DNA from 2 places in the Shewanella sp. AC34-MNA-CIBAN-0136 genome. Region 1 is predicted to be linked to the other one. Evidence: predicted binding sites of a transcription regulator. Region 1 holds the regulator's gene; the other holds the start of a gene.

Region 1 (16,642 bases):
ATGGCCCAGAGCAGGTAGCATTGATTACCACAGACCATTATCGTATTGGTGCCTATGAGCAATTAGCGACTTATGGCAAAATAATGGGCTGTCCGGTTAAGCAAGCACATGATTTAACCGAATTAGAACAAATTTTATATCAATTTAGAAATCGTAAGTTAGTATTAATTGATACCGCAGGTATGGGACAGCGAGATATGCGCTTATATCAGCAACTGGATAATTTAACAGCAAATAGTAGGATCCCAATTCGGAGCTACTTAGTCTTATCTGCGACTGGTCAACGTCGTGTGTTACAAGATGCTGTAGAACATTTTAAACGAATTCCATTAGCGGGTGCGATTTTAACAAAGTTAGATGAATCGATATCAATTGCAGGTGCATTGAGCGTATTGATTCAAAATGAGTTACCATTAAGCTATGTTACTGACGGTCAACGTGTTCCTGAGGACATGAAAGTAGCAGATACGTTAGAGTTGGCTAAAAAGGCTCTCGCGGCGTTAAATGAAACAGAACAACAATCGTCACAAGACACAGTGTGGTCTAATGACACAGCCTATGCATTTGAGTAAAGATATGACTCGGGATCAAGCAAGTGGTTTACGTATGATGAATCAACCAAATAACGATAAAGTTAAAGTAATTGCCGTATCCGGTGGTAAAGGCGGAGTGGGTAAAACCAGTGTGTCAATTAATACTGCGGTAGCACTAGCTGAAAAAGGCAAACGCGTATTAGTGCTTGATGCCGATTTAGGTTTAGCCAACGTCGATGTCATGCTTGGGATACGTGCTGAGAAAAATTTATCTCATGTTTTGTCCGGAGATGCCGAATTAGATGACATCATTGTTCGTGGACCTAAAGGTATTGGTATTGTTCCTGCCACATCGGGTTCTCAAGCGATGGTTGAGTTGTCGCCAGCACAACATGCTGGACTTATCCGTGCATTTAGTGAAATGCGAACTCAGTTCGATATTTTAATTGTGGATACTGCTGCTGGTATATCAGACATGGTGCTGAGTTTTTCTCGTGCATCACAGGATGTATTGATAGTCGTTTGCGACGAACCAACATCAATTACTGATGCTTATGCGCTGATTAAAATTTTAAGTCGTGAACATGGTGTGTTCCACTTCAAAATTGTGGCAAATATGGTACGTAGTTTACGAGAAGGTATGGAATTATTTGCTAAACTCAGTAAAGTGACGGATAGATTTTTAGATGTTGCTTTAGAATTAGTGGCAACAATACCATTCGATGAAAATTTACGTAAAGCTGTTCGTAAGCAAAAGTTAGTTGTTGAAGCGTATCCTAAGTCGCCTTCAGCTATTGCTTATCATGGATTAGCCAATAAAATTATGACTTGGCCAGTTCCACAACAGCCAGGTGGTCATTTAGAGTTTTTTGTTGAACGTCTTGTACAACGTAAGCCGATACAAGAAGGAAGAACGAGTGAATAAAGCCGCCGCGTATACTCAGTTCGATAACAAAACGTCTATTGTTGAACAGTATGCACCGTTGGTAAAAAGAATTGCTCATCATATGCTGGCAAGATTACCAGCATCGGTGCAACTTGATGATTTATTACAAGCTGGGATGATGGGGTTACTTGAGGCCTCATCTAAATTTGATAACAGTAAAGGGGCTAAGTTTGAAACCTTTGCAGGCATCAGAATTCGTGGTGCAATGATAGATGAAATTCGACGTGGTGACTGGGTTCCGCGCTCAGTTCATCGTAATAATCGTCTAGTAGCACATGCAATTGATGAATTGGGGCAACTGCTTGGAAGAGATGCCAATGATACAGAAATTGCTGAAAAACTTGATATGTCTCTCGATGAATACCATCATATCTTAAATGATGTTTCTGTTGGTAAAATCATAGGCATAGAAGACCTTGGTGTGTCGCAAGATGTGTTAATCACAGACAACGAAACGCCAGATGAAACCTTTGACTCGCTTGCTGAAATTCAATTCCAATCTGCATTGGTTGAAGCAATTAAGACATTGCCAGAAAGAGATGCATTAGTGTTGTCGTTGTATTACGACGAAGCATTAAATTTAAAAGAAATCGGTGCCATCCTTGAAGTTAGCGAATCGCGAGTAAGCCAGATATTAAGTCAGGCAATGCTCAGATTAAAAGCGAAACTCAAGCATTGGACACAAGAATAATAACTTATCTAGAGCAAACGAGTGTCAGCTCACCGGAGGAAACCTTGGACAAGAATATGAAGATTCTTATTGTTGACGATTTTTCAACAATGAGGCGTATCATTAAGAACTTGTTGCGAGATTTGGGATTTAATAATACCCAAGAAGCAGATGATGGCTCAACAGCCCTACCTATGTTACAAAAAGGCGATTTTGATTTTGTGGTAACAGACTGGAATATGCCTGGAATGCAAGGTATTGATTTACTTAGAGCAATCCGTGCAGATGATTCGTTAAAGCATTTACCTGTGCTAATGGTAACTGCAGAAGCTAAGCGTGAACAGATTATTGCTGCAGCGCAAGCCGGTGTAAATGGTTATGTCGTAAAACCTTTTACCGCAGCTACATTAAAAGAAAAGTTAGACAAAATCTTTGAACGACTCGCATAAGCAAGGATAAGTCATGCAGGCATCAATATCGGGGTTAATCACTCTCGAACAGGCCCAAGAACTTGTTGAATTGCTTACCTTGGGTCAACAAGATAAAGCCGATGAAATGATCAGAGAGCTTGCAACGCCATTGCAGCGTGAGCTTTTTGAAGAAGTCGGTAAGCTAACTCGACAACTCCATAGTGCACTAAAAGATTTTCAAGTTGATAACCGTTTATCTGAATTAGCCAATACCGAAATACCAGATGCTAAAGAAAGATTGAACTATGTTATCGACATGACAGAACAAGCTGCAAATAAAACCATGGATGCAGTTGAAGAATGTCTACCTTTGGCCGATACCATCATTAGCAATATACAATCAGTGACGCCAATGTGGGATAAATTGATGCGTCGTGACATAGAAATGGGTGAGTTTAAGTCACTTTGTCATGATGTTCAGCAGTTTATGTTACATAGTGAAAATGATTCTAATCGTCTTCGCGAGTTATTAAATGAAATTTTGATGGCGCAAGACTTCCAAGATTTGACGGGGCAAATGATCCGTCGAGTGATTGATTTAGTTCGTGAAGTAGAAAGTAATCTGGTCTCAATGCTAACGGTATTCGGAGATCATACTACCGAATCATTGCCAACTATAAACGAAAATAAAATAGAAGCAGAAGGTCCCATCATGCATGCTGAACTGCGTGAAGATGTGGTGACAGGTCAAGATGAAGTAGACGATCTGCTATCAAGTCTGGGTTTCTAATTAGGAGTCAATTTAATGTCTTTTGATGTTGATGAAGAGATACTCCAGGACTTTTTAATTGAAGCTGGCGAGATTTTAGAGCTTCTACAGGAGCAGCTAGTTGCTCTTGAAAATAATCCTGATGACAGTGATTTACTCAATGCTATTTTCCGTGGATTCCATACTGTTAAAGGTGGGGCTGGTTTTTTAAGTCTAAAACCGATGGTTGACGTGTGTCATGAAGCTGAAAACACGTTCGATTTATTACGCACCGGTAAACGTGGCGTAAATGCAGAATTAATGGATATTATTTTGCAAGCGGTCGACGCGATTAATTCCATGTTTGCTCAAACTCAACAGGGAGAATCACAAGACCCTGCTGATTCTGCATTACTTGCTAAACTCAAATTATTAAGTTCAGGAGCGCCATTACCTTCAGAAATGTCGGCAGATGAGCCAGAACCAATTGAAAATATTGTTGAATTCAGTGATCCTGAATATGTCGAAGATATTAACATTCCCTCAGCGGAAGTATCTGACACTGGCAGTATTGATGACATTGATGAGTCAGAATTTGAGGCGTTGCTTGATGCCTTACATGGTCCGGGTAAAAGTCCTGTTGCAGCTAAACCTTCTGAAGTAAAAAAAGACAATATTGATTCAAAGCCTGCCGCAAGTAGTAGCGATGAAATCACTGATGATGAGTTTGAAGCATTATTAGATGAATTACATGGCTCAGGTTCATTTGAAGCTAAAACCAAACCTGCAGCTCCAACTAAGCCTGCTGCAACGCCTATTATTGAACCCCTTGTTGATTCTGATGAAATCACCGACGATGAATTTGAACGTCTTTTAGATGAATTACACGGAAAAGGTACTGCGCCAGTTGCTAAATCGCAAACGCCTCCTCCAGCTCAACCTACTAAAGCCGTTGCTCCTGTGCAAGCAGCAAAAGTTAGCCCAGCTCCTGTTGTTAAACCAGTAGCGACATCAGTCCCTGTAGTTGCTCCAAAGGTTGAACCTGTAAAAGACAAAACACCTGCTAAAGCGGCGTCTGTCCCACAAGGTGAAACAACGGTTCGTGTTGATACTGCCCGTTTAGATCAAATCATGAATATGGTTGGTGAGTTAGTGTTAGTGCGTAACCGATTGGTTAGTTTAGGCATTAATCGTGAAGACGAGGAGATGTCCAAAGCGCTAGCAAACCTGGATTTGGTTACGGCTGATTTACAAGGTGCGGTGATGAAAACCCGCATGCAACCGATTAAGAAAGTTTTTGGTCGTTTCCCGCGTGTTGTTCGTGATTTAGCCCGTACCTTAAATAAAGAAATTGATTTAATCATGATTGGTGAAGAAACCGACCTTGATAAAAACTTAGTTGAAGCGTTAGCCGATCCTTTAGTCCACTTGGTTCGAAACTCAGTCGATCACGGTATCGAAATGCCGATAACTCGTGAAGCTAGCGGTAAATCTCGAACCGGTACCATTACCTTATCGGCTAGCCAAGAAGGTGACCACATCCTGCTTAAAATTGAGGATGATGGCGCGGGAATGGACCCTGAGAAGCTAAAACAAATTGCGATAAGTCGTGGTGTGCTTGATGAAGATGCCGCCTCGAGAATGACCGATAACGAAGCTTACAATTTGATTTTTGCCCCAGGGTTTTCAACCAAAGTTGAAATTTCAGATATTTCAGGCCGTGGAGTGGGCATGGATGTGGTGAAAACCCGCATCAACCAACTTAACGGTACTGTTTATATTGACTCAATGAAAGGTAAGGGTACTGTTCTCGAAATTAAAGTGCCATTAACCTTGGCTATTATGCCGACATTGATGGTTGATGTGTCTAATCAAGTTTTTGCACTACCATTATCAAGTGTGAATGAAATCTTTAATTTAGATTTAACAAAAACCAATATAGTCGATGGTCAATTGACGGTGATTTTCCGTAATAAGGCCGTGCCATTATTTTACCTAGAACATTGGCTGCACAGTAAAAAATCAACCTTTAAACATGGTGATAAGAAGCATGGTCATGTGGTTATTGTTCAGCTTGGCACTATGCAAATTGGTTTTGTTGTAGATGCATTGATTGGACAAGAAGAAGTGGTCATTAAACCGCTTGGCAGTATGTTACAAGGTACCCCAGGTATGGCGGGTGCGACAATTACATCCGATGGTGGTATTGCACTGATTTTAGATGTGCCAGGACTGCTAAAACATTACGCTAAAAGCAAAAAAATAAAATAAAAATAAAAGTTCCATTATTTAAGGAATTAAATGGCCATAAAAGTACTAGTTGTAGATGATTCTAGCTTTTTTCGACGTCGAGTCAGTGAGATTGTCAATCAAGATCCTGATCTCGAAGTCGTTGCCGTTGCTGTTAATGGCAAAGAAGCTGTTGATATGGCTGCAAAGTTAAAGCCTCAAGTCATTACGATGGATATTGAAATGCCTGTGATGGACGGTATAACTGCTGTCCGTGAAATTATGGCTAATAATCCTACTCCCATTTTAATGTTTTCATCGTTAACTCATGATGGTGCTAAAGCGACACTTGATGCGTTAGAAGCCGGTGCACTAGATTTTTTGCCAAAACGTTTTGAAGATATAGCAACCAATAAAGACGATGCGATTCTTTTGTTACAGCAACGAATTAAAGCATTAGGTCGACGTAGGATATATCGGCCAAGTTCGTTAACACCTGCTTCATCACCAGAATCTCGTCGTTCAACGATTGTGGCTCCAGATATCAACACGCCTCGTCGTCCGCTAAGCAGTCGTTTAGCTTCCACAACAACGCCTGTAGCGACTCGTTCCAGTTTATCCACAACCTTAGCAGATCGTCAGAGCGCGAATCCGACAACGTCTTCAATATCGTCTATTCGGGCCAGTGGTAAGCAATATAAATTGTTACTCATCGGGACTTCAACCGGTGGGCCAGTAGCATTACAGAAAGTATTAACTGCATTTCCTGCAAATTATCCTCATCCCATAGTGTTGATACAGCATATGCCTGCGGCGTTTACTCCAGCCTTTGCAGCTCGTTTAAATACCTTGTGTAAAATTGAGGTAAAAGAAGCCGAAAATGGTGATGCCATGCGCCCTGGTTGTGCTTATTTAGCGCCTGGAGGCATGCAACTCATGATTGAGCGAAGCGGTATTTCTGGAAGACTTAAAGTCATTTCCGGAACCCAAGAAATGAACTATAAACCGTGTGTTGATATTACTTTTGCATCAGCATCCAAAGCTTTTGGCGGTGATGTTTTAGCGGTTGTATTAACGGGAATGGGCGCAGACGGTAGAGAAGGTGCCAGAATGTTAAAGTCTGTCGGTGCCACTATTTGGGCGCAGGATGAAGCAAGCTGCGTGGTATATGGTATGCCTCAAGCTGTAGCATCAACCGGTATCGCAACTCACTCTATTTCATTAGATAATATGGCTGAAGCTATTTTAAAAGAGTCTAGTCGTGGCTAAGCCAGAATACTCATTGCAGACGAAGCAAAAACTGGGATTTTTTTTGTCCTTTATTGCCATAGTAGTATTAGCGGGTTTATATATTGACGCTGATCAAAAAGTGACTTTATTAGAGCAGGATGTAGCACGATTAACGGCGTCTCAAGTGTTATTGATGGTACCCGATGATCAGGCCGCGAATATTGCTAATTGGTTAACTCAACATCCTGAACAAACTCAAGCAATCATAGCGTCAGCAGGAAAAAAACAAGCACAAAGTGTGCTGTTTGGTCCGGGTTCTTTAGATGATGCACCGCTTACTGATATTGATAAGGTTGAGCACGATACTGATGTTTCTGCTGAACAAAATGATCAAGAAGTCATAGTGTCAGAAGATGCTCAGGGGGTTAAAGTGATCCGTTTACCTAATGGTGGCATCCGTGTAACAACCCGCGATGATAAACAACACAAGCAGTAGTCAATTTACCATAACAATATCATTATAATGAGTTGAGAGGCTTCTTTGAAAGTATGGACGGTAGCTAACCAAAAAGGTGGGGTAGGTAAAACCACCACAGTAGCCAGTTTAGCCGGAGCATTGGTTAAACGTGGCCAACGAGTGTTGATAATCGATACCGATCCTCATGCTTCATTGGGCTATTACTTAGGTATTGATTCAGACGAAGTGCCTTGCTCGCTTTATGATGTTTTTTTGAATCATCAAACACTGACCCAAGAGTTTATTTTACAAAATGTGCTTCCAACTCAAATTGAAGGGCTTGATATCATTCCGGCTAATATGGCGTTAGCGACACTTGATAGGTCACTAGGTCATCAAGAAGGAATGGGGTTGGTGTTACGTAACTTATTGTCATTGCTTGAAGATAAATATGATGTTGCTATTATCGATTGTCCGCCAGTATTAGGGGTGTTAATGGTTAATGCATTAGCAGCAAGTCATCACATTATTATTCCTGTTCAGACTGAGTTTTTGGCGATAAAAGGACTCGAACGTATGGTGAAAACCATGGAAATAATGGGGCGTTCTAAGAAAACCCGTTATAGCTATACCGTATTACCTACAATGTATGACAAGCGCACTAAAGCGTCCCCAATAGCGTTACAATTTTTGCAGGATAAATATGCTTCAACACTGTGGCCCAATGATGTAATACCTGTAGATACAAAATTTAGAGATGCAAGTTTGGCTCATTTACCCGCATCACATTATTCAGCCAGTAGCCGAGGTGTAAAAGCATATAATCGTTTGCTGGATTTTTTATTTTCTCAGGAGTTTACTCATGTCAAAATCGGTTGATGAAACTGTTTTTGATTATTTCAGTCTTTTATTACAGGAATCGCCTAAACCGATTACTGAGCAAAGCCTTGAGGTAAAACCAAGTCTTTCTGTTAATTCCGTTAATGACATCACCGATAAAGTGTCCATTATTAACGACGACAAACCGACTCGTATGTCGGCTGAAATGACGTTATCGGCACATTATTCACAACTAACATCATCTAAAGCCTCTCCTGTCATTGCTAGGCAATATGCAGAGCCAACTACCAGTGTCGATAAACAGGCACTTGAAAAATTATTATCTGCTGTGTCTAAACCCAGAGTAGAAACCGATTTAACGCAACAGATTAAAGCCAGTGCAGAACGAGTTCGTCAGGCTATCACTCATATTGAGCCTGAAGTTGGCATTAGTCGTGCAAAAATACAACAAACAGAATTAACGAATAAAGAAATCAAGCCGTTAGTCGATATAAACAATAACGAAAGTTCACATGCTGATATAAAAGACGCTATTATTAAGCATGAACAGTTGGTAGAGAATTCGCCGACGCAAGAGCACAATGCGCCACAGACTCAGGTTGGACACCAACCGCCCAGTATCACTCATGATTTGCAAGAGTTACTTGAAGATGAATTTCAGGTGTTATTCTTCAATGTAGCAGGGTTAACACTCGCGGTGCCATTGGTGAGTTTGGGTGGGATTATAAAAATAGAGAAGATAAGCCATCTTATCGGTAGGCCATCTTGGTTTAAAGGGGTGCAAACCCACCGAGATACTAAAATAAATGTGGTTGATACGTGCGCGTGGGTGATGCCTGAAAAATATACTCCAGAATTAGCACAGACAGTAAATTATCAATATCTTGTTATGCTTGAAGATAGTCAGTGGGGATTAACGTGCGAATCGTTAGTTAACGCCGTTAAAATAGATAAATCACACGTCAATTGGCGTGAGAAACCGGGTAAGCGTCCTTGGCTTGCTGGGGTAGTAAAACAACAAATGTGTGGCATTTTACATGTTCAAGCATTAATCAAAATGCTTGATGCAGGTTTAGGTTGTCAGGATTCGATTGACCGAGGTTAACTATGAGCAATTCTAGAAGTGTAGCAGCGGCTACTGCAGCTAAAGACGATTTAGTATTACAATGGGTTATATTTAAGCTAGATAATGAAACCTACGGTATTAACGTAATGCAAGTTCAAGAAATATTACGTTACACCGAAATTGCTCCTGTACCAGGTGCACCAGATTATGTGTTAGGTATTATTAACTTACGCGGAAACGTGGTAACGGTTATCGATACTCGTTCACGTTTTGGTTTGCCATCAGCCGAACTGGATGATTCTACTCGAGTGGTTATTATTGAAGCTGAAAAACAAGTGATCGGGATTTTAGTTGATAGTGTCGCTGAAGTGGTTTATTTACGTCGCTCAGAAATTGATAACGCGCCGAATGTGGGCACTGAAGAAAGCGCTAAATATATTCAAGGCGTAAGCAACCGCGATAACGAATTATTGATTCTAGTCGACTTGGATAAATTATTATCTGATGATGAGTGGGTAGAGTTAACACAAATTTAATCGTAATCTGATGAAAAAAGCCAACCGAATTACTGTTGGCTTTTTGTTTTGGCTTTAATTTTGTTTTTTTGGTTGAAGCAACAAAGGTATGTTAATGGGTGATGAATTTCTAATTGCGGCTTTAGTGTATGTTATTGCATGTCTTGGTTTGGTACTTTACTTACAAAAACAGTCGAGTAAATTAAAGACTAAAGTTAATGCCCTAACAGTGCTAGTAAAAGAAAGCGACCGTCAGCGGGAAGCTGTTAAACGTGAACTACACGAATTGCGCAGTGGTACTATTGGTGTAGGAAGGCGAGTTGTCGAATTAGAGAAAAAACTCTCCAAGCAATTTGACATGTTGGAAGAAGCTAGCCAGCAAGACCCTCAAGCCAAATTATATTCTAGGGCAGTAAAAATGGTGGGTTTGGGGGCCGGTATTGAAGAGTTAATGCAAGAGTGTGAGTTACCTAAAGCAGAAGCTGAATTAATATTACGCCTACATCGAAAATAGCCCGTTAACCATTAGCTCGCAATAATAAAAGCCATCGATATGATGGCTTTTTAGTGGGAAATTTTAATTCTCTTTCGGCTAGGCGTACTATTTGCGGCGCATTTTTGCGACAAACATGCCATCACTGTTGGCTTGCTGAGGCCAAATTGTCAGCATATTACACGGTTGCCCAGTAAAGGGATGGATGACCGGTTCAAGTTCAAACTCGGATGTTTCTGATAAAAAGTCTTTTACAATTTGTTCATTTTCACTAGGTGATAAAGAGCACGTAGCATAAACCAATTTACCGCCTACTTTTACTGCCACTGCGCTACGTCGTAAAATGGCTAGCTGTAGCATCGGTTTATCTGTTACTGCACTGGCATCATCAAGCCATCGCATATCTGGATTTCTACGCCAAGTACCTATGCAGCTACAGGGTGCATCGACTAACACTCCGTCAAAGGTATTCGCATCTACGGGCAATACGTCGCCTTTCCAAGGTGCAACACTAATATTATCAAAACCTGCACGTTTGGCACGCTTGCGTAGCTCTTCCAACGGTTTAGTTCGAATATCAGATGCAATAATACTGCCCGTTAAGGCAGAGCTTTGCTGCAACATTAATGAATATAATTGCAGTGTTTTGCCGCCAGCACCACTACAAGCATCCCACCATTTTTCATGGTTACTTGGTTGACAAATTTGACCAATTACTTGCGAGGCTAAATCTTGGATTTCAAGATAACCTTGTTTATAAACATTTATTTCATTTAGATTAATACTTTTATGACCTAAATTTATGGCATCAGAAAAGTAACTATTCGCTTTTGCTTCAACGCCCGCTTGTCGAAGAGATTCGATCACTTTTTCTGTTGATAATGTTTGTGCACGAGCCCAGATCGGAGGTCGACTGCTCATTGCATTAACAACAGCATATTGATCAACATCATCAATAGGGCAAAGTTGCCAAAACCATTGTGGTAACAACTGGGTTAGTTGACAGGTATCAATGCCACTTACATTAATAAAGGCGGTTAATTTGTCATTTAATGAAGGGGTATTTATCAGTTCAACCTGGTCCGGGCGGGTTTGAGGCCAACTTGCGAAGTCATTCCAGGCAGTAGTAACGTCATTCCATTCATGTTGTTCCAACATCGCGCATGTGCTTAGCTGTTGAAACCATGTAGTGTGTTTTTGGCTTGAATTTAATTGCTTTAACCAGCCCCACCAGCGAAATAGACCAAACAAACTTTCGCGGATCACTCGCCTATCTTTTGACCCATGTTTTTTATGTTCACGAAAATATTGGCCAATGATTCGATCGGCAGGCATGTTGGTACTCATAACCTGATTAAACAGTGTCTCAATAGTGGTTGAATAACTTAGGGCTCGCTTTTGTGCTGGTGTCGTCGCAGCTATTTCTTGCGCATGTGTCTCGTCTGATGTGGTTGCGTTAGACATGGCGGGAATATTATGACTCATGAATTGACCTGATATTGCCGCACAGCACATAACCGATGCTGTACAGGGGACTATTTCTTGCTAGTTTAACACGGCTTATCTAAATGATGAGCTAAAACTATGTTGGCCAAAATGACATCATACCTTAGCGACAATCTTGTAATAATAAATAATTCTCAAAGGTTATCACCCGCGTTCTGTGTTAAATAACCTGAGCTCGGGATAATAAACGCCTTTCAAACAGCCCTTTGTCCTGCTAACTGTGTTGAATCGACTTACTATAGGCTAGCTATTGACGCGTCAATTCGCCTTGCTAGCATAACAAATGACAAGCTTAAAAGTGAGCTTGGTTAACATGCTGATTTTAAATAGCTAAGTTCATTCCTTATCCCGAGTTCAGGTTAAATACGCTTATTCACGTCGTCGAAACGACGCTTCTATGATGATGTTATGATTCACTCTCACTAAAAGTCTAAATCTAATGCAAAACATAGATAGGCCATTAGCGCGCGGGTATGTTGATATTCTTGTGCACAAAATTCAACAAAATCAGCCTGACATACTTGTTCTGAACTAATTGGTTTGATGGCAATAAAGTCTTTTCGCCTGAGCTCGGCAATCATTGGGTGATGTTTATCAAATCCTCGTGGAGGTCTAATTAAACTATCTCCCGTTAATTCAAATCCTGCTTGTGATAGTTGAGTTAATGCTTTTTGATAAGCATTAGGGTTTTCATCAATACAATGACGAATGGCATTGAGATCTTTTGATTCTGGGTGCCAAATACCCGCGGCAATGAAGCATTCATCATTAGCGATGTGAACATAAAACCCCGGAGCATGGACATCTTTGGCTTGAAAGTGTTTAAACTGAATGCCGACATTGGTTTTATAAGGCGTTTTATCTTTGCTAAAGCGACTGTCGCGTTGTGGACGCATTAGACTGCCGCCAACTTTTTTAGCCACGGCGATGAATCGTGGCGACATCGCTAAAATAGGCCCTTGCATGGCTTCTATAAACTGTAAAGCTGGCGTTCTCACTTGATCTTCGTATTGCTGTTGGTTGGCTTTAAACCATTCTCTATCGTTGTTAACTGCTAGACTGTTTAAAAAATCGAAACTATGTTGACTGAACATGACGGTACCTTTTTTTTACAATAGCGATGCAGATATTAATGTTATAATTTGGCTATCATGTTAAACAATGTCTACTCTGAGTGAAATAGCTAGGGTTGATTTAAGCCATTAATATTGTGCACGTTATTTGAACATTTAAATGTTAACTCTGTATTTTTTGTATTAAAAAACAAGGTAAACGTTAGTTTTTGGCGCTTTAGGTGTGGTCGTGTTGTTGTTGTAACTTACTGACATAGAAATTTTTTTTAGATATGTTGTTAATGTTAGTTTGATATAAATAAAGTGTTGGTGTTAAAATTGTTTTGAAGGCTATATTTTTGACAAAAACTTTGTCGGTTAACGTTTGGTTAACAAAGCGTATACGTTGAGCAGTGCAATCAAAAACTTAATTGTGGCGTCTGCTCAAATATTGAATTTATAGAAAGATAACACTTTGGAATGAATAATTCCTCTACAAGAAAGGATAGACCATGACTGAACATTCCCTCGGTATTGTGGGTTGGCGTGAATGGGGCACTTTTCCTGATATTGGCAACGAAAGAGTCAAAATCAAAGTGGATACTGGCGCAAAAACATCTTGTTTACATGCGTTCAAAATAAAACCGTTTCAAAAAGAAAACCAAAAATGGGTTCGAGTCTGGCTTCATCCTGACCAAGGTTCAGATCGTGAAGTCGTCTGTGAATTTCATGTATTTGATCGCCGAGATGTTAGTGACTCTGGTGGTCATGTAACGAAACGCTACGTGATAAAAACGCCGATCTTAATCGGTGATCAACTTTTTGACATCGAACTGACGTTAACCAATAGAGATCACATGAAATTTAGAATGTTATTGGGACGCCGCGCATTAGAAGGGCGTTTTTTGGTTAATTCAGCAGAATCATTTCTAGCAGGAGAATAACAAATGCATATTGCAATAATGTCGAGAAATAAGAATTTATACTCGACAAGTCGGTTAAAAGAAGCTGCTGAAGCTCGTGGTCATATTGTCAATATTGTTGACCCATTAAAGTGTTATATGAACATCAACATGAATGCGCCTAGCATCCATGTTCGCGGTGAAGAACTGCCAAAATTTGATGCGGTTATTCCGCGTATTGGCGCATCTGTCACCTTTTATGGCACCGCGGTATTGCGCCAGTTTGAGATGATGGGAACACATCCATTAAATGAGTCGGTCGCGATTACTCGCTCACGTGATAAGTTACGTTCATTGCAACTATTATCACGTAAAAATATTGGTTTACCAGTAACAGGTTTTGCCAATAAACCGGCAGACATCCCCGATTTATTAGACATGGTCGGTGGCGCCCCTTGTGTGATTAAGCTACTTGAAGGAACCCAAGGTATTGGTGTTGTCTTAGCTGAAACTCGCAAAGCGGCTGAATCTGTTATTGAAGCCTTTATGGGCCTAAAAGCTAATATCATGGTGCAAGAATATATCGCAGAAGCCGGTGGTGCAGATATTCGTTGTTTTGTTATTGGTGACAAAGTGATTGCCGCGATGAAACGCCAAGCATTACCTGGCGAGTTCCGTTCTAATTTACACCGTGGTGGTTCTGCTAGCATTGTTAAATTAACGCCTGAAGAGCGCTCAACCGCGTTACGTGCCGCTAAAACAATGGGTTTAAATGTTGCTGGCGTAGATATTTTACGTTCTAAACACGGTCCATTAGTGATGGAAGTTAACTCATCTCCTGGTCTTGAAGGTATTGAAAAAGCTACCGGCATTGATGTTGCTGAAAAAATCATTCAGTTTATTGAGAAAAACGTTAAATCCACCAGTTCAAAAACGAAAGGTGTTGGTTAATGGTAAAAAAGCATGAACCGTTTGTTATCGGTGATGTTAGCGTAGCGGCAGGCACTCAACAAAGTGTCAAATTGCCCGCAGCAAAACTGTATAACGATACACCGATGGATTTGCACGTTGAAGTGTTTCACGGCACTAAAGCGGGACCTGTTTTATTGGTTTGTGCAGCAATCCATGGTGATGAGTTAAATGGCATTGAAATATGTCGACGTTTGCTCGGTCGTGTTAATGCTAAAACCTTAACGGGAACCCTATTAATTGTTCCCATCGTTAACGTGTTTGGTTTTATTCAACAATCTCGTTATTTACCGGATCGTCGCGATTTAAATCGCTGTTTTCCGGGCTCTGCTAAAGGTGCGCTAGCGAGTCGTTTAGCCCATTTATTCAGCAGTATTTTAGTGAAACGTGCAACCCACATTGTCGATTTGCATACTGGTGCTATCCATCGCGATAATTTACCGCAGATCCGTTGTGACACCGACGATGAAGTGATGCTCGACATGGCAAATGCCTTTGGTGCTCCGGTGATAATGTCATCAAAAGCACGTGAGGGTTCAATGCGTGGTTATGCCAACAGCCTGAATATTCCTTGTATTTTATATGAAGCAGGTGAAGCACTGCGCTTTAGTGATATGTCGATTAAATCTGGCGTTAATGGTGTTATCAATGTGATGCGCTGTTTAAGTATGACTAAAGGCAAAATTAAAACTAAAAGTACCAGCGTCAATGCCAGCCGCAGTTATTGGGTCCGTAGTGAGTCTGATGGATTAGTAAATATTAAGCTTAAATTGGGTGAGCGCGTCTCTAAAGGGCAGGTGTTAGCCAATATCGTTAACCCTTTGGGTGGTGAACCATTGCCATTGCTAGCGCCGACAGACGGAATTATTATTGGCAACAGTAATATTCCCGTGACCAATGAAGGCGAAGCCTTGTTTCATATTGCGCAATTTAGCGGTGACGAGATAGAAATCATCAACGATAACCTTGACGATTTTATGCAAGAATACGCTTAATACATTTGTACATTGATGTTTGTTTTGTGTAAATGGCCCTGTTGCTGCTCAAATTGAATATTGTTAGCTGATTGAGAGCACGACTTGGATCATTTGAGCGTCAAATTAATATGTGGGGCAATACATTGCCTCACATATTAAGCCTTCACCACTATATCCCCTTAAGTAATAACTCACTTTTGCAGTTAACCTGTTAAGCTCTGCCCTGGGTAGTCGCTTGGGTAAATCGAGAGAAACGTCTTAGCAGAATTTATCTATATCACTGTGCGAGTGGTAAGTATTAGGGTTAAATTAATTATTTAATTGACAATTTTCAAATACATATCAAACTATAATGACTTATAATAAATAGGGATATGGCACACTCACATTAGTGATGACATTTCTCAACCACCTTATTAAATGGAAGTTCTGTCTATGCACCTTTGGTGTAACAGATAGCATTAATGAGTTTTCTTATTCACTATACCGAGACAAGGATGTCAGTGCCTATGCGCAATAATCAACCCATTACCCTTAATCAGTACCACTTCGATGATGATGTTCGTTTAATTTCAGGAACCGATCTGCGCGGTCATATTATCTACTGCAATGATGCTTTTGTTGACGTCAGCGGCTTCGACAAAAATGAATTGATTGGTAAGCCACATAATCTTGTGCGTCATCCTGATATGCCAAGTGAAGTATTTAAGGATATGTGGGCATGTATCTCTAGTGGTAAAGTGTGGATGGGGCTGGTTAAGAATCGCCGTAAAAATGGTGATTATTATTGGGTTAGTGCATTTGTTACGCCAGTATTTGATAATAATAAAGTCGCCGGTTACGAGTCCGTTAGGGTGACTGCATTACCAAGCGAAATTGCCCGTGCTGAAGCGGCTTATGCCAGAATAAAAGCTAAAAAGTCACCAAGACCACTTCATGCAAAAATAAAACATCAAGTCATTAAATTATTACCGGCTTGGTTACCCATGTTTATTTTTTCCCTTGTATTAACTGAATTTTGGGGCGTTCTCCCTGGTGCAATAGGGTTATTCACGCTTGTAGTATCAACGGCATGGTTGGGCTATAAACAGCAACAAGA
Region 2 (16,642 bases), on a different contig from region 1:
CCGTATTGGTGATTCTCCGGTCATTGGCGCCGGAACGTATGCTGAAAATGGTGTCTGTGCGGTATCTGCAACAGGGCACGGTGAGTATTTTATCCGTTATCAAGTGGCGGGTGACATATGTACTAGAGTTAAATACCAACAAGTATCGATTATTCAAGCGGCTGATGAAGTCATTAATCAACGTTTAATATCAGCTGGTGGAACTGGAGGCGTGATAGCAATTGATCAGCGTGGCAATATCGCAACGCCATTTAATACCGAAGGTATGTATCGTGCAACTCGAAGCCAAGGCCAAGCTGCCACAGTCATGATCTGGCGTGACAAGTAAGTCCTAGCTGTGATGATAAAGACCGATTAAAACAATCGGTTTTATTTTCTATCCACTGAGCCATTATTGACTAAACTTAAATTAAGTCAGTACTTGAATGTTGATTCATTTTGAATTGATTGACGAGATTTATTAAGCACGTAGTCAATTAGCGTGCATTTAGGGGGCAATATGGATTCAATAAAAATTAAAGATCACATGGATAGACGTCCGATACTGTTAACCGCAGATATGTCACTGGCAATAGCGGTTGAGAAACTACTCGAAAGTAATAAGAGCGGCGCGCCAGTTGTGGATAGTGTTGGAAAGTTAGTGGGGTTCTTATCCCAACAAGATTGCTTGTCAGTGATGTTAAAAAGTAGCTACCACTGTGATATGACCAGCACAGTGGCAGATTGTATGAAAAGCCCTGTATTATCAGTTACTCCCGATGAAAGTATATTGGAATTAGCTGAACAAATGTTAGGCTCTAAACCAAAAATTTATCCTGTATTGAGTGCCGGAAAAGTCATTGGAACCATTAATCGGACCAATGTGCTTAAGGCGATGAATATTTATATGCAACAGTGTTACTTATCTCCAGCTTAACAATCGTTAAAATCAATACCATTCTGCTGTTTTCCTTGCTAGGATCGCTTTTTTTGATGTAAGCAAGGGAATCAGATTTGAATTCGGACCTTCACCCGCTATCTAAGGCGTATCTCAATCTTTGTTATCAAACCGATGCTGCTAAAATTCGTCGTCGTTTGTATCGTGTCAATAAAGAAGCCGAGTCTGAAAAAAAATCCCAAACGTTAGCGCAGTTAACGGAAGCTGCGCAGCAAGCCTATCAAAAAGCGCAGCAGCGCTTACAGTCTAGACCTATTATTAGTTATCCAGATGAACTTCCTGTGTCGCAAAAACGTGACGATATTGCTTCTGCTATTGCCAATAATCAAGTGGTGATTGTGGCGGGGGAGACAGGATCTGGTAAAACAACCCAGTTACCTAAAATCTGTCTTGAACTGGGTTTAGGAACTCGAGGCTTAATTGGCCATACCCAACCTCGTCGTCTTGCTGCACGAAGTGTCGCGAACCGTATTGCTGATGAACTTAACAGCCCATTAGGTGAAGTTGTTGGCTTTAAAGTTCGTTTTGCTGATGCCATGAGTGACAACAGTTATATTAAACTGATGACCGATGGCATTTTGCTCGCCGAACTCACCTCGGACCGATTTTTAAACCAGTACGATGCGATTATTATTGATGAAGCGCATGAACGCAGCTTAAACATTGATTTTATATTGGGATATCTGAAGCAGGTACTAAAAAAACGTCCTGACTTAAAAGTCATTATTACTTCGGCTACCATAGATGTAGATCGTTTTTCAAAACACTTTAATAATGCACCTGTTATTGAAGTGTCTGGGCGTACTTTTGAAGTTGAAACGCGTTATCGTCCTTTAGTGCGCGACACTGATGAAGATTTAGATGTCAGTGATGGCATTTTTGCTGCCGTAGAAGAGTTAATGGCCGCGGGTCCTGGCGACATATTGATATTTATGAATGGTGAGCGTGAAATTCGCGATACCGCTGATTTACTCAATAAACAGCAATATCGTGATACTGAAGTTTTACCACTATATGCGCGCCTTTCTTACGGTGAACAATCTAAAGTCTTTAAAAGCCATATTGGCCGTCGTATTGTATTAGCTACCAACGTTGCCGAAACGTCATTAACCGTGCCTGGGATCCGTTATGTTATCGACCCTGGTACCGCACGCATAAGCCGTTATAGTTACCGTACGAAAGTACAACGTTTACCGATAGAACCCATATCGCAAGCCAGTGCCAATCAACGTCAAGGACGTTGTGGTCGCGTAGGCCCAGGTATTTGTATTCGACTTTACGATGAAATGGATTTTATTCAGCGCCCTGAATTTACTGATCCTGAAATATTACGAACCAATCTTGCTTCAGTGATTTTGCACATGTTGGCGATTGGATTAGGTGACATTGGCGGATTTCCATTTATTCAACCACCGGATCAAAAACACATTCGAGACGGTTTTTTATTGCTTGAAGAATTACAAGCGGTTAAAAAGTCTGGTAATGACCTAGTGTTAACGCCATTAGGCAAAGATTTAGCTAAAATCCCACTCGATCCGCGTTTAGCCCGAATGGTCATTGAAGCGAACAAATTGGGTTGTTTGCACGAAGCATTAGTGATTACTGCAGGTTTGTCGATTCAAGATCCACGTGAACGTCCCGCAGAAAAGAAACAAGCAGCAGACGAGTGTCATCGCCGTTATGCGGATAAAGATTCAGACTTTGCCAGCTGGGTGAAGTTATGGGATCACGTAAAAGATCAAAAGCATGAGCTATCAGCCAGTCAGTTTAGAAAACAATGTCGTGACGAATATCTCGCCTATTTACGCGTACGTGAATGGCAAGATTTATACACTCAAGTGAAACAAGCTGTTCATGAATTGAAATGGCGTATCAATGACAGTGCAGCCAGTTATGAACAGTTACATCGAGCATTATTATCAGGTTTGTTAAGTCATGTTGGTTTTAAAGGCGAGAACAACGAGTATCTAGGGGCGCGTAACCGTAAATTCTTTGTGTTTCCGGGATCGCCTTTAGCGAAAAAAGGTCCTAAGTGGATAATGGCTGCTGAGCTGACTGAAACCTCACGCTTATTTGCGCGTTGTTGCGCCAAAATAGACCCTGAATGGTTAGAATCACTCGCCTCACATTTAGTGAAAAAGAATTATCTAGAACCGCATTTTGAAGCCAAAGCGGCAAGCGTTATAGCACTTGAGAACCAAGTTCTTTATGGCTTGACCATAGTCAATCGTCGTCGAGTGCAATACGGACCGATTGACCCAATAGAAGCTCGAGAAATTTTTGTTCGCAGTGCTTTAGCCGAAGGGCAGTTACAGACGAAAGAAACGTTTTTTGTTAATAATCAAAAATTGCTTAATGACATAGAGTCGCTAGAACATAAATCTCGCCGCCGAGATATTTTGGTCGATGAGCAAGTGTTGGTGGATTTTTACGAACTACTAATACCAGCTGGCATTTATAATGGACCACTATTTTTTGCCTGGTGGAAAAAAGCGCGTCAACAAACGCCTGACTTACTCGATTACAGCCAAGCATTATTAATGCAGCGTAGTGCCGACCATATATCTGCGCTCGATTTTCCAGAAATATGGCATAAAGGTAATCTCGGCTTAACTGTCAGTTATCATTTTGAACCGGGTAGTATTGATGACGGCGTGTCAGTGCATATTCCTGTTGCACTGATTAATCAAATTGATGACAGTGACTTTGATTGGCTAGTGCCTGGGTTACGACAAGAAAAGTTGATTGCACTGATTAAATCCTTGCCTAAAAATTTGCGTCGTAATTTTGTTCCCGCCCCAGATTATGCTCGGGCATGTTATCAAGCGATGAAGCCGTTTGAGTTATCGATGCTTGATACCATGTGTAAACAGTTACTGCGCATGAGCGGTGTACGCATTTCTGCTGACGACTTTGATGTAACTCAACTGACAGAACATCTTAAGATGAACTTTAAGATTGAGGATGACCATGGTCGTTTAGTTGCCCAAGGTCGTGATTTAGAGCTGTTAAAAGGCCAACTGCAAGGTGTTGTGGCTAAAGCAATACGTAAAGTAGCTGACAAAGGCATTGAGCAAGAGGCAATAACCACATGGTCATTTGGTGATTTACCCGCTCAATATCAGCAGCGCAAAGGTAATTACGAAGTTAAAGCATATCCGGCATTGATTGATAATAAAACCGATGTGGCGATTAAGTTATTTGATGATGAACATGAAGCAAAGCGTCATCATCGAGTAGGCTTACGCCGATTACTGTTGATAAACATTCCTTCGCCAGTGAAACATTTGCAACAAGCTTTGCCTAATAAAGCAAAGCTAGCAATGTACTTTAATCCATTTGGACAAGTGCAGATATTAATCGAAGATATTATTAATGCAGCGGTACAGCAGTTGTTAGATCAAAAGCAACTAGACATTCGCAATGAGCAGCAGTTCGAGCAAGCAAAAGAGTGGGTTCGCCAAGAGCTTAACCCAACAGCAGAGAGCATTGCGCTCAATGTAGAGCAAATTTTGACAATTTATCAACGTATTAAAAAACGTCTAAAGGGCAAAATTAGCTTAGATATTGCATTTGCAATGAGTGATATTCAAACTCAGCTTGATAGCCTTGTGTATAAAGGATTTGTCGAAGACTGTGGCTGGCAACGATTAACGGATGTTGTTCGTTATTTAAAAGCCATTGAAAATAGACTCGATAAGCTACCTGTTGACCCAGCACGTGATCGATTACACATGCACAGTATTGCAAAAGTACAAGAGGAGTTAACGGCTCAATTAGCCAAAGTGCCACGTTCACAACCGGTCCCAGAGGCACTCATTGAAGCTCGCTGGATGATAGAAGAGTACCGGGTATCTTGTTTTGCTCAGGTATTAGGTACCGCTTATCCTATTTCAGAAAAGCGAGTATTGAATTCCATCAGTCAAGTGTAACCTTGATGCGTTGCTCCATCGCATGACGATGCGAATAAAACCGATATCACTTAGGTGATGTCGGTTTTTTATTATCCCAAATTGATTCAATTTCTAGTTATGCCTGTAAGACCTGTCATTTCCTGGCAACTAATCCGCTTTAACGATTAATTCTAAACCAAAAGCTTAGCCATATTCGTTAAATGCTTTGATAGTGCAGGCTGAGTGCAGGGCGTTATTTTTGAGTGAGGCACTCCAGTATTTCATTATGTTGTGGCCTCATCTTTAAAGGGCATTATTCTTTCAATAAATAATCAGAACTATAGAGTTTGAGTTGCTGTTATAGGGGCATAGTAATAGGTATTTAGCCTTAACAGCAGCAATGGAACCGTCGACTTGTATCGCAATGCGCTAGTACGTTGTCACGTCGAGTATGTTGTAATTTCTGAAACACTTTCTGTTTTTTAGTGTAAAACCTCAATTTAAAGGCACATTTAGACTATCCACAAAACAGAACTGAAAGTTTTTCGTAATTGTGGTTTGAAAGTGATCTGACTATTGATATACTCAGCGCCAAGAAGAAAGTGATTGGTACTCTTCTCTCTGTAAGGCAAATGTCATCCCCCCAGCATTAACACGATGTCGTCAGTATTAAGGATTCAATATCGTGTTGTTGTTTATAAAAAGACAGGCCTACACCTACAAAACGACCTAAAAGATTGGAGTTATTATGGAAGTTCATGAATACGAAAACGCTTACTATCAAGTGAAAGATGACGTGTTAGAGTCTTTACCTTCTAACGAAGAATAAGACGATTGAACGAGCTTATTAATGCTTTGGCAACTCAGTTGATGCATTAAATACTCCGACAAAAAATAAAAATAGCAGCCTAGGCTGCTATTTTTATTGGTTATTGCTCATTGTTTATTTTATCAATTATTTATAATGCTTAAACATATCGCATAGTGGTGAGTATCTGAAATGAACGATAATTGTTTTTGATCTCCCATCATGATTAAACACTAAAATTAGCTAATTTTGGTAATCTGTTTTGACTCAATACTAACCTTCAATACTAACCTTCAATACGACCTTTTTCGGGTAGTATCTCAACAATAATCCAGGTATTGCCTTGTTTATGCAGACGAATGGTTCGATCATCAATCCATTGTCTTCCACCTTTTAATCCTTGCATTTTAACGATTACAGTCACGTCATCGGTAAATTTTCGGAAAAAATCGATATCAATTTCATCAATAGACATCGTCACTTGCTTCATGGATAAGCCTAATACGTGTCGTTGCACCGCTGATGCTATATGATAATGATCCATAACATCCTGTATATCAGGTGCGACAAACTTTTTAGCTTTCTCTACATCACGATCGACATAAATAGCTTCGAAGAAACCCAAAGAAACTTGTTCTGGTGTGAGTTGAGGTTGACCAAATTCATCTGATTGTCCGCAAGCAGTGAGAATGAACAGTAGAAATACAGAGAATATTTTAATGGAAGTCATTTTTAACATAAGGCTTTTTTACTGCTGATATTATAATTTTTATCTAGTATCTCGATTTATGCTATAGCTTACAAGGATAGGCTCGATTTAAATAATATCATTATCAATAATTGTAGCGTAAAGCCTTATATGCTCATATTTTGTAATATATTGAAAGTATCAATGGTTCATTTCAGTTTACTGATAAGCTATTATTTGTTCGATTAACTACAAATGAGGATACTTTTGTAGTTAATGGCTTGACGCAATCAAAATGACATGTCATAAGTTAATTGTATCAACGCACAAGACTTGTATAGAAACAACGATAGAGAGTGTTTGTTCATACCGATTTATTATTGCTAATAAACATAGTGATAAGGAATGTCTCACACAGTTATCCACAGATTCTGTGGACAACTGTGTTGACGAACGTAAGTTATTTTACTAACTCACTGTATTACTGCATTTTTTATGTGTGGTTAAAAAATAACGCAGTTTTTATATTAAATAGATTTTGCGTATAAAAAAACCAAGCCTCCTAAGGAGACTTGGTTTTTTAGTTAGCGAAGATAAAGATAATTACCATTTCTTTTTCGGTTGAAACAGCATATCAAGATCATCGCCTTCTTTTTTCGGTTTTGGAGCACTCGGTTCACTGTGTTTTTGAGCGCCCATTATTTCATCGAGTAACTGCTTAGCTTCATCGACTTTACGAGCAATAAAAGGATCATTTGGCGTTTGCGCTTTAATAGTGTGCAACGTGTTTAATGCTTTTGTGACCATTTGTTTACTGGAACCGTACTGCTTCATAAAGCATGCTGCACGAGCGCGGCTAATCATAGAATCAACATTAATCCTTAATTGCAGATTGTCGATACGCATTTCTTCTTCAGCAAAAATAGACGGATCAACTTTTCCCTTATTATGTTCTGCACGTAAAATAGCTTTAAGTTTCTTCAGTGTTTTTACTAATTCTAAAACTTGTCTATCATTATCAGGTAAACGAAAATTCTCAATTGCAGGGACTTGGCTTGGTGAATTCGATACTGTGGCTATTTGCATTTTAATGTCAGCTAGGCGACGCTCATAATCCGATTTTAATTGGCCTGATGCATGGATAACAGATTGTTCTAAAGCATCTTGAATGCGGCGATAGAGTACTAACATAATGTGGCTAGAAGACGGGGTCATACCTGTGTTGGATAATACTGCATCGGTTTCATCTATAATGGCGCGTTGGCGAGATACTTCTACTCGACGTTCAGCTTCAGCACGCTCTTTTTGTTGTTGGACAATACTAAAGCCGATAATCAGCAATAAGAGTGCACCAATAAGAATTAATACCAAAATTAAGGACATAAAGGTTCCATTTTATCTTTCATATCTCATGGTAAATATAGCCAAACGACAATGGCTAAAAGTTATTTTGATGCTGGAATAAATTGTTGCAATAAAACTGCATCAAAATGATTCTATATCTTAGCGTATGTTATCGCGGCTGTCGTTGAATAATAAGTCGTTTTGTTGATAAATCATTAAACATTTGAGTAAGGATGTTTATCAAAAGCTAAGTCAATTAAATTGCAGGTGATTTTTACTTGCTCGTTATTCCTATTTATATTACATTTCAATTGTCATATAACGTTTTATTATAGTTGAACAACTGTTCTTGCCATGTGAAACATCGATCGATTTGTTCTTATTTGCATATTTTGCTGATGAGTGCTGGTTAAATAAAGGATAAAACCATGAAGCTGCAACAACTTAGATATATTGCAGAGGTTGTTAAACACAACCTAAATGTGTCATCAACGGCTGAGAACCTCTATACCTCACAACCCGGCATTAGTAAGCAAGTTAGAATGCTAGAAGATGAATTAGGTATTCAAATATTTGGTCGAAGTGGTAAGCACTTGACTCACGTGACTCCAGCAGGTCAGCAAGTTATTGATATTGCAAATGATATACTTGGCAAGGTCGATAGCATTAAAAAGGTATCTGAAGAATATACTCAGCCTAATCAGGGTGATTTAAATATTACCACCACCGATACTCAGGCTCGATATGCTCTGCCACAAATTATTAAAGAGTTTATTAAACGATATCCGAAAGTGAATTTGCATATGCATCAAGGTACGCCATCACAAATTAGTGAGCAAGCGGCTAGAGGTGATGCTGATTTTGCCATTGCTACTGAAGCAATGCACTTGTATACCGATTTAATTATGCTGCCTTGTTATCATTGGAATCGATCAATTGTTGTGACTCGTGACCATCCATTCGCGACTCAATCGACAAAAATTAGTATTGAAGATTTAGCCAAATTTCCGCTGGTGACTTATGTGTTTGGTTTTGATAAAGCCTCTGAAATTGAAAAGTCTTTTAAGCGTGCGGATCTTGATCCTCGGGTGGTGTTTAGTGCAACCAGTGCTGATGTACTTAAAACATACGTACGTTTAGGGTTAGGGGTAGGGGTTATTGCTTCAATGGCTATCGATCCAGCAGTAGATAAAGATCTAGTCGCGATTGATGCGAGTCATTTGTTTGCTCATAGTACAACCAAAATTGGTTTTAGACGTGGTAGTTTTTTACGCAGTTACATGTATGACTTTATGCGACATTTTGCACCGCATTTAACCCGAGATGTGGTAGAAAAAGCGGTCGCGCTTCGTGATCAACAACTGATTGATGAAATGTTTGCAGACATGACATTACCGGTACGTTAGCACTGTATATCGACAATGTTTATTGCATAAAAAAACCTCGCGAATTAGCGAGGTTTTTTGTTTTTAACATAAAGACTTAGTCACTTAGTCACTTAGTCACTTAGTCACTTAGTCACTTAGTCATCGATATTAATCTGGTGCGTAACCAGATGGACCAATTAACTCGCCATCTAAGTAAGCTTTACCATCAGCCATCGCTAAACGACCTAAGCTGAACCATTTTACTACAAGAGGATAAATGGCATGTTCTTGTTCATGAACACGCTCAGCTAATACTTCAGCATTATCTTCAGGGTAAATAGGGACTTTAGCTTGTAATATTACCGGTCCGGCATCGAGCTCTGGAATAACAAAATGCACACTAGCGCCATGCTTTTTATCGCCGGCATCAATAGCCCGTTGATGCGTGTGAAGCCCGGTATACTTAGGTAATAATGATGGATGAATATTAATCATCTTTCCAAGGAAGTGACTTACAAAATCATCTGTCAAAATACGCATAAAACCTGCAAGAATAATCAGATCCGGTTGGTATTTTTCAATTGATTTCAATAAACGCGCATCATAATCACTGCGTACTTCATTGGTATAAGGAATAACGCAACTGGTATCAATCTCGCTTTGATGAGCGCGAATTAACCCATAAGCATCCGGCTTGTTACTAATCACACCAACAATGTCAGCTTTTAGGTTATCGTCACAGCCATCAATGATAGCTTGAAGATTACTGCCATTCCCGGAAATCAGTACCACAACACGACAGCTTTGGCTCATTAGATGATCTCCACTTGCTCTTCGTCACCTTGACGCGTAGCAATTTCACCTATCAACCAAGCATTTTCGCCTTCTGCTGTTAATAATGCCAATGCAGCATCGACTTTGTCTGTTGGCAGCGCAATAACCATACCCACACCACAGTTAAATGTTAGGAACATTTCGTGTTGTGCTATGTTACCGTTTGTCATTATCCAATCGAACACCACTGGCCATTGCCAAGAGTCACCCTTGATTACAGCTTTACAATCATCAGGAAGCACTCGTGGGATATTTTCCCAGAATCCACCACCGGTAATGTGCGCCATAGCGTGAATGTCTGATTGTTCAATCAGTTTCAACAAAGGCTTAACATATATTCTTGTTGGTTCTAATAAATGGTCAATCAATGGCTTACCAGCAAGATCTTGCTGAGGGTCTGCTTTGCTGACTTCTAATACCTTACGGATTAATGAGTAACCATTTGAATGAGGACCACTCGAACCAAGTGCTATGAGTGAGTCACCGGCTTTGACTTTGGTACCATCAATGATGTCTGCTTTTTCAACAACACCAACACAAAATCCGGCAAGGTCGTAATCTTCGCCTTCGTACATGCCCGGCATTTCAGCCGTTTCGCCACCGATTAATGCGCAACCAGATTGGAAACAACCTTCTGCAATGCCGCTAACAACTGAGGTTGCCGTTTCAACGTCAAGCTTACCAGTCGCGTAGTAATCGAGGAAGAAAAGCGGTTCAGCGCCAGAAACAATCAGGTCATTAACACACATAGCAACTAAATCAACACCGACGGTGTCATGCTTTTTGTAATCAATGGCTAATCTTAATTTAGTGCCAACACCATCAGTGCCCGAAACAAGCACTGGATGTTTGTATTTAGTTGGTAATTCGCATAATGCGCCAAAACCACCTAAATTGCCCATAACTTCTGGACGGCGAGTGCGTTTTACCGCAGATTTAATGTTGTTTACTAACGCATTACCTGCATCGATATCAACGCCGGCGTCTTTGTAACTTAGGGGGGTAGGAGTGGTCACGGAGGATCCTCTAGGGTACATCGTTTTATGGAATTTTATGCGGCAATATTCTACCAGTTTGTGCTGCTAGTCGGAAGCCATGTTTTTACTTTATCCTATAAAGAAAACGATGAATTGCCTATTTTTTATTGGTTTAGGTCACGATTTACTGCAATTTTGAAACTTTATGTTTTATAGAGAGGATAAATCGACTAACATTTGTCAAATTTGCCTGAAATAGTCAGAAATCTAGGAGAAAGAAATGAAAGTCGTTGAAGTAAAGCATCCACTGGTACGTCATAAAGTCGGTTTGATGCGTGAAGCTGATATCAGCACCAAACGATTTCGTGAACTTGCCACTGAAGTTGGCAGTTTATTAACCTACGAAGCTACCGCTGATTTTGAAACTGAAACGGTGACAATTGAAGGTTGGAATGGCCCTGTTACTATTGAGCAACTTAAAGGTAAGAAAGTGACCGTAGTGCCTATTCTTCGTGCGGGTTTAGGTATGATGGATGGCGTTCTTGAGCATCTTCCTAGTGCGCGTATTTCTGTAGTGGGTATTTATCGTGATGAAGAAACACTACAACCTATACCTTACTTTGAAAAAATAGTCAGTAATGTTGAAGAGCGTATTGCTTTAGTGGTTGACCCAATGTTAGCGACTGGCGGTTCAATGATTGCGACTATCGACCTGCTGAAAAAACGTGGTTGTACTTCAATTAAAGCGTTGGTTTTGGTTGCTGCGCCAGAAGGCATTAAAGCACTTGAACTCGCGCATCCTGATATTGAATTGTATACCGCTGCGATTGATGATTGCTTAAACGAGCAAGGTTATATCTTGCCAGGTTTAGGTGATGCGGGCGATAAGATATTCGGTACCAAATAGTTCGTTATCCGAGATTATAGATACCCAGGCTCGATATGATTAATATCATGTACGAGACCATAAAAACGGGAGCCTTTAGTGAGGCTCCCGTTTTTATTTTTTATCTTGATAAGCCGTAGCTATCTGTTGAATGTTAAAGCACCATCGCAGCGATCCAACCAAAAACAAGCAGTGGAATATTATAGTGAATAAACGTCGGGATCACGCTGTCGCGAATATGATCATGTTGCCCATCGGCATTAAGACCCGCTGTGGGACCTAGTGTCGAATCTGATGCTGGCGAACCCGCGTCACCAAGCGCTGCAGCGGTACCCACTAGCGCAATTGTTGCTGCGACAGAAAAACCAAAACTGAGCGCTAAAGGCACGTAAATAGTGGCGATAATGGGAATGGTTGAGAACGAAGAGCCAATTCCCATGGTGATCAATAATCCAACAATAAGCATCAGTAATGCGGCTAACGCTTTGTTGTCACCAATGATGTCACCTAGAGAGGTCACTAGTGTGCCAACTTCCCCGGTAGATTTAACTACTGCAGCAAAGCCTGCAGCTGCAATCATAATAAAGCCGATGCTGGCCATCATGTGCACACCTTGATTAAACAGGTCTTTGCTTACTTCGTGTTTAATGATTCCAGAAAAACGAAAGATAATAAATCCACTTAATGCACCAAATATCATCGAATCAGTTTGTAATTGAACGATTAAAGTGACCACTATTGCTGAGAGTGATATCACTAGGCTTTTTCGACTTATCGTGGTTTCAATATTGTCGCTTACCACTGGTTCTTCAATCATATATTGTCTAGGTTTGCGGTAACTAATAAATATTGCGGTGAGTAAACCTACAACCATGCCCATAGCAGGTAATAGCATTGCGTTAGGAATTTGTTCACGGATTGCATTTAGCCCATTTGTATTTAAATTTGCCAACAGGATATCATTGAGGAAAATACCGCCAAAACCGATGGGTAGAATCATGTACGTGGTGACCAAGCCAAATGTGAGAATACAGGCTATAAGACGGCGGTCGATATGTAGCTTTGAAATGACATTTAGTAATGGTGGAATAAGAATGGGTATGAAAGCGATGTGAATAGGCAAAATATTTTGTGATGAAACCGCCATCAATAATATTGTGACCAATAACAACCAACGTACAACTTGAGTATTACTACTATTAGGTTCTTTACCGAGTTTCTTTATAATTGAATGAGAAATCAATGTTGTTAAGCCTGAATGTGACAAAGCTGCTGCAAATGCACCAAGCAATGCGTAGCTTAGGGCTATTTGAGCGCCGCCGCCTAGGCCATCATTAAAGGCTGCAATTGTTTGATGAATATCTAATCCACCGACTAAACCGGCGACAACAGCACTGATGGTTAGTGAGACCACAACGTTAATTCGAATAAAGCTTAAAAACAGCATTAAGCAAACCGCGATAACAACCGCATTCATAATCATTTTTCTTAAAAGTAAGTGAGGCCGCTATTCTTGACTGTCTAGTGTCTATTTGTCCAGCGCATATCGCTTTTTTAGGTATTTTTTGCTGATAGTTAGCTCAGAATTATTTGCTGTTTAACATATGGTTGTTGATAGTGATGAGTGAAATCTTGTTATCAAATCATTTTGTCATATTTGAAACTTATTATTTAATGGGTCATCATGTTTTATTTTTCAGCAAGTAAACCAACTTTCATCTGAAATGACTTATAAGTCCGTTAATTTAGATGTATGGTATACGACTGATATAAGTCCCAACGGTATGGGTAATTGCTTGGTGGATCATCATTTTGCGATACGCATATACCGTTGTTGAGTGTTTAAGCCATTAAATGGAGATAGATAATGAGCGTATTAGTAGGCCGTCCAGCCCCAGATTTTACCGCAGCAGCCGTTCTTGGTTCTGGTGAAATTGTTGACACATTTAACCTTGCTACCGCAATTAAAGGTAAGCCTGCAGTTATTTTCTTCTACCCACTCGATTTTACTTTTGTATGCCCATCAGAGCTAATTGCTTTTGATCACCGTATGGAAGAGTTCACTAAACGTGGTGTTGAAGTGATTGGTGTTTCTATTGATTCACAGTTTACTCATAACGCATGGCGTAACACTCCAGTAGACAAGGGTGGTATTGGCCAAGTTAAGTACACTCTAGTTGCTGATGTTAAGCACGAAATTTGTAAAGCATACGACGTAGAGCATCCAGAAGCTGGTGTGGCTTTCCGTGGTTCTTTCTTAGTAGACAAAGAAGGCCAAGTTCGTCACCAAGTGGTTAACGATTTACCACTAGGCCGTAACGTTGATGAAATGATCCGTATGATTGACGCACTTCAGTTCCATGAAGAGCACGGTGAAGTTTGTCCAGCGGGCTGGTCAAAAGGCGAAAAAGGTATGACTGCAAGCACTGAAGGTGTTGCTGCATATCTAAAAGATAATTCTGACAAGCTATAATCTAGCAAGTTAGAGATAATAAAAAAGCTGCTTCGGCAGCTTTTTTATTGGATAAAATTAATACTTTGTTATCGCACTAGCCAAGTGTAGATGGCTGGCATGAGATCAAAGGGCTGAGTATTCATTATTCGTTTGCTGAGTCGGTATCATCTTCCACAGCCGCTAATGGCCAACCACCCAATGCTTTCCATCGATTGACTATAAGGCAAAATAGTTCGGCGGTACGTTCGGTATCATATAATGCTGAATGGGCTTCATTGTTGTCGAAATCGATCCCTGCCATTTTACAGGCTTTAGCTAATACTGTGTGTCCAATAGCCAGGCCTGCAAGTGTCGCGGTATCAAAGCTAGCAAAAGGATGAAAAGGAGAACGTTTTAAACCATTTCGTTCAATAGCCTTGTTAACAAAACCTAAATCAAAAGCGGCATTGTGCGCGACAATGATACTGCGATGACAATCTGCTGCTTTTTGGGCTTTTTTTACTTCTTTAAAAATCTCTAAAAAAGCGACTTTTTCGTCTACTGCACCACGAAGTGGATTAGTGGGGTCTATACCATTAAAAGCTAAAGCTGCAGGCTCTAAGTTCGCGCCTTCAAAAGGCTCAATATGAAAATGAAGGGTTCTATCAAGTACAATGATCCCATCACTATTCATTTTTAGTAAGCTGACGGCAATTTCAAGCAACGCATCGGTATTAGCATTAAACCCAGCAGTTTCGACATCGATAACAACAGGGAAATAACCACGAAATCGGTGTTTAAACTTATTAGCGTCGCAAATATCAGTCATTACAGTTTTTATCCTCAATAGCTATCATTCATCGGTGCAAATGATATAAGCCGAGTATTATGCGCAAACTCAAGCGCAGTGTCATGTTTGATTGTGGTTTTTATCATCGATTAAACATGATTGTTTACTAAAGGAACTGACTTTATGGCCGATAGAACAAATGTAATCGGGTATAAAGGGTGGTTTTATGTGGCGAAAACTGATGGTCCTCACAAGTTTGTGTCTTTGCTCAACGGCTAATGCCGATTTGAGGCACTACGTTGCGTCACTGGAAAACTCAGCATGGCGTATCGGTGAGAACAATCCGATAGAATGCCGTCTTGAACATGATATTCCTGACTATGGGCGTGCTGTGTTTACCAGTAATGCCGGTAAAGAGCTAAATTTACATTTTACGTTAGATATGTGGTTAAAACCTGATTCGGTGACCAACGCGACATTAATTAGTCGAGCCCCTAGTTGGCGTCCTGGACACAATTCTAAAGAAATCACTCAACTGACTTACAATAAGCAATTTAATGGTGAAGTACCCAAAAAAGCCGCTTGGTCGATGTTGAATGAATTGAGTCAAGGAATGGAGCCCACGTTTTATTATGCGGATTGGTATAATCAAAACGCTAAAATTGCCGTGGGATTGTCGTCAGCTAATTTTGGCGGTAAATACCGTGAATTTCGCGCCTGCTTGGCTAATTTACTGCCTTACAGTTTTGATGATATTGCTTTTACAGTGTTAAATTACCAAGAAGGCGGGGTAGAGCTGACTCGTTTTTCTACCCAACAATTACAGAAAATACAGCGTTATTTGTCTTATGACCCTGAAGTCGAGCTTGTACTGATTGATGCTTACACCGACAGTTACGGTGGACGCTCGGTTAACCAAAAGGTGTCAGATAAACGTGCGGACTCAGTGAAAGATATTCTCATTGCTAGTGGTATTCCTAAGGATCGGATTCATACATCGGGCCATGGTGAAAAACGCCATGTAACAGGCAATGATCTTGCTGAAGAACGTAAGATGAACCGCAGAGTCGTGATTAAAATAACCAAGCCTATATAAACCCATTCATGTATCACTCACTGCTCAGCCATGGGCAGTATCCTTATTACTGGATATGATTGAGATATCAATTTACTTGAGTCACGATGTTGCTAGTAACTTGAGTCAGCTATTTTTCTAATAAATAGTATTGATACGACAGCCAAAGTTCCCCTATGTTTATCAGTCTGCTTTACTCGGCATTTATTCAACATTCGTAAAACTAAATTGAGCCAAATTGACAATACTCTTTTATAAATGAACCATCGTTCCTTTAAGAGCCTAATCAATAAAACATGTAAGGGTATTTTGCGTGGTGATCATTTGAAAGGGTTCAACCTATCAGTAGCGCTCGAATTTACAATTTTTTTCGCAAAGCTTCTCATTTGGGTTTATAAAGATGCTAAAAAAAAGGTAAAAAAAACCCACTTAATCCAAGTGGGCTAAATAATTTGCAATCAACAAATTTAAGGAAGGAAGTCAAGCATAAGAACTAGGGATAACTGAGGTATTGGGTTACATCAGTTTGGAGTTCTTGGTTTTCAACATCTGAATCAGATGTGTCCTGAAAACAAGGCAATAATAGAATGTATACACTAATCTGACAAA

The links. Region 1 encodes FliA, which starts transcription of late flagellar genes. Its sites were predicted from a motif close to CTAAAGNTNNNNNNNNNNNNGCCGATA; they were not measured.
Region 2: a site for FliA is predicted at 15,125-15,151, ahead of AAEY94_RS17725 (flagellar protein MotY). Genes of this name have one in related genera too.

What each region holds. Positions count from the first base shown of each region.
Region 1 is NZ_JBEOPJ010000001.1:212,598-229,239, reverse strand. Features, by position in the region: gene flhF (flagellar biosynthesis GTPase FlhF) at 1-572, shown strand, start outside; gene AAEY94_RS00955 (MinD/ParA family protein) at 577-1,458, shown strand; gene AAEY94_RS00950 (RNA polymerase sigma factor FliA) at 1,451-2,170, shown strand; gene cheY (chemotaxis response regulator CheY) at 2,215-2,598, shown strand; gene AAEY94_RS00940 (protein phosphatase CheZ) at 2,612-3,349, shown strand; gene AAEY94_RS00935 (chemotaxis protein CheA) at 3,365-5,578, shown strand; gene cheB (chemotaxis-specific protein-glutamate methyltransferase CheB) at 5,609-6,805, shown strand; gene AAEY94_RS00925 (membrane anchored protein in chemotaxis locus) at 6,798-7,262, shown strand; gene AAEY94_RS00920 (ParA family protein) at 7,308-8,102, shown strand; gene AAEY94_RS00915 (chemotaxis protein CheW) at 8,086-9,168, shown strand; gene AAEY94_RS00910 (chemotaxis protein CheW) at 9,171-9,665, shown strand; gene AAEY94_RS00905 (DUF2802 domain-containing protein) at 9,760-10,158, shown strand; gene AAEY94_RS00900 (RsmB/NOP family class I SAM-dependent RNA methyltransferase) at 10,246-11,622, opposite strand; gene AAEY94_RS00895 (DUF2461 domain-containing protein) at 12,066-12,737, opposite strand; gene AAEY94_RS00890 (ATP-dependent zinc protease family protein) at 13,208-13,639, shown strand; gene rimK (30S ribosomal protein S6--L-glutamate ligase) at 13,643-14,548, shown strand; gene AAEY94_RS00880 (succinylglutamate desuccinylase/aspartoacylase family protein) at 14,548-15,561, shown strand; gene AAEY94_RS00875 (methyl-accepting chemotaxis protein) at 16,053-16,642, shown strand, end outside.
Region 2 is NZ_JBEOPJ010000021.1:6,344-22,985, reverse strand. Features, by position in the region: gene AAEY94_RS17785 (isoaspartyl peptidase/L-asparaginase family protein) at 1-328, shown strand, start outside; gene AAEY94_RS17780 (CBS domain-containing protein) at 500-916, shown strand; gene hrpA (ATP-dependent RNA helicase HrpA) at 994-4,869, shown strand; gene AAEY94_RS17770 (nuclear transport factor 2 family protein) at 5,925-6,377, opposite strand; gene AAEY94_RS17765 (hypothetical protein) at 6,930-7,709, opposite strand; gene cysB (HTH-type transcriptional regulator CysB) at 8,099-9,076, shown strand; gene purN (phosphoribosylglycinamide formyltransferase) at 9,206-9,850, opposite strand; gene purM (phosphoribosylformylglycinamidine cyclo-ligase) at 9,850-10,887, opposite strand; gene upp (uracil phosphoribosyltransferase) at 11,129-11,755, shown strand; gene AAEY94_RS17740 (Na+/H+ antiporter family protein) at 11,889-13,211, opposite strand; gene AAEY94_RS17735 (peroxiredoxin) at 13,602-14,207, shown strand; gene rnt (ribonuclease T) at 14,332-14,997, opposite strand; gene AAEY94_RS17725 (flagellar protein MotY) at 15,185-16,054, shown strand.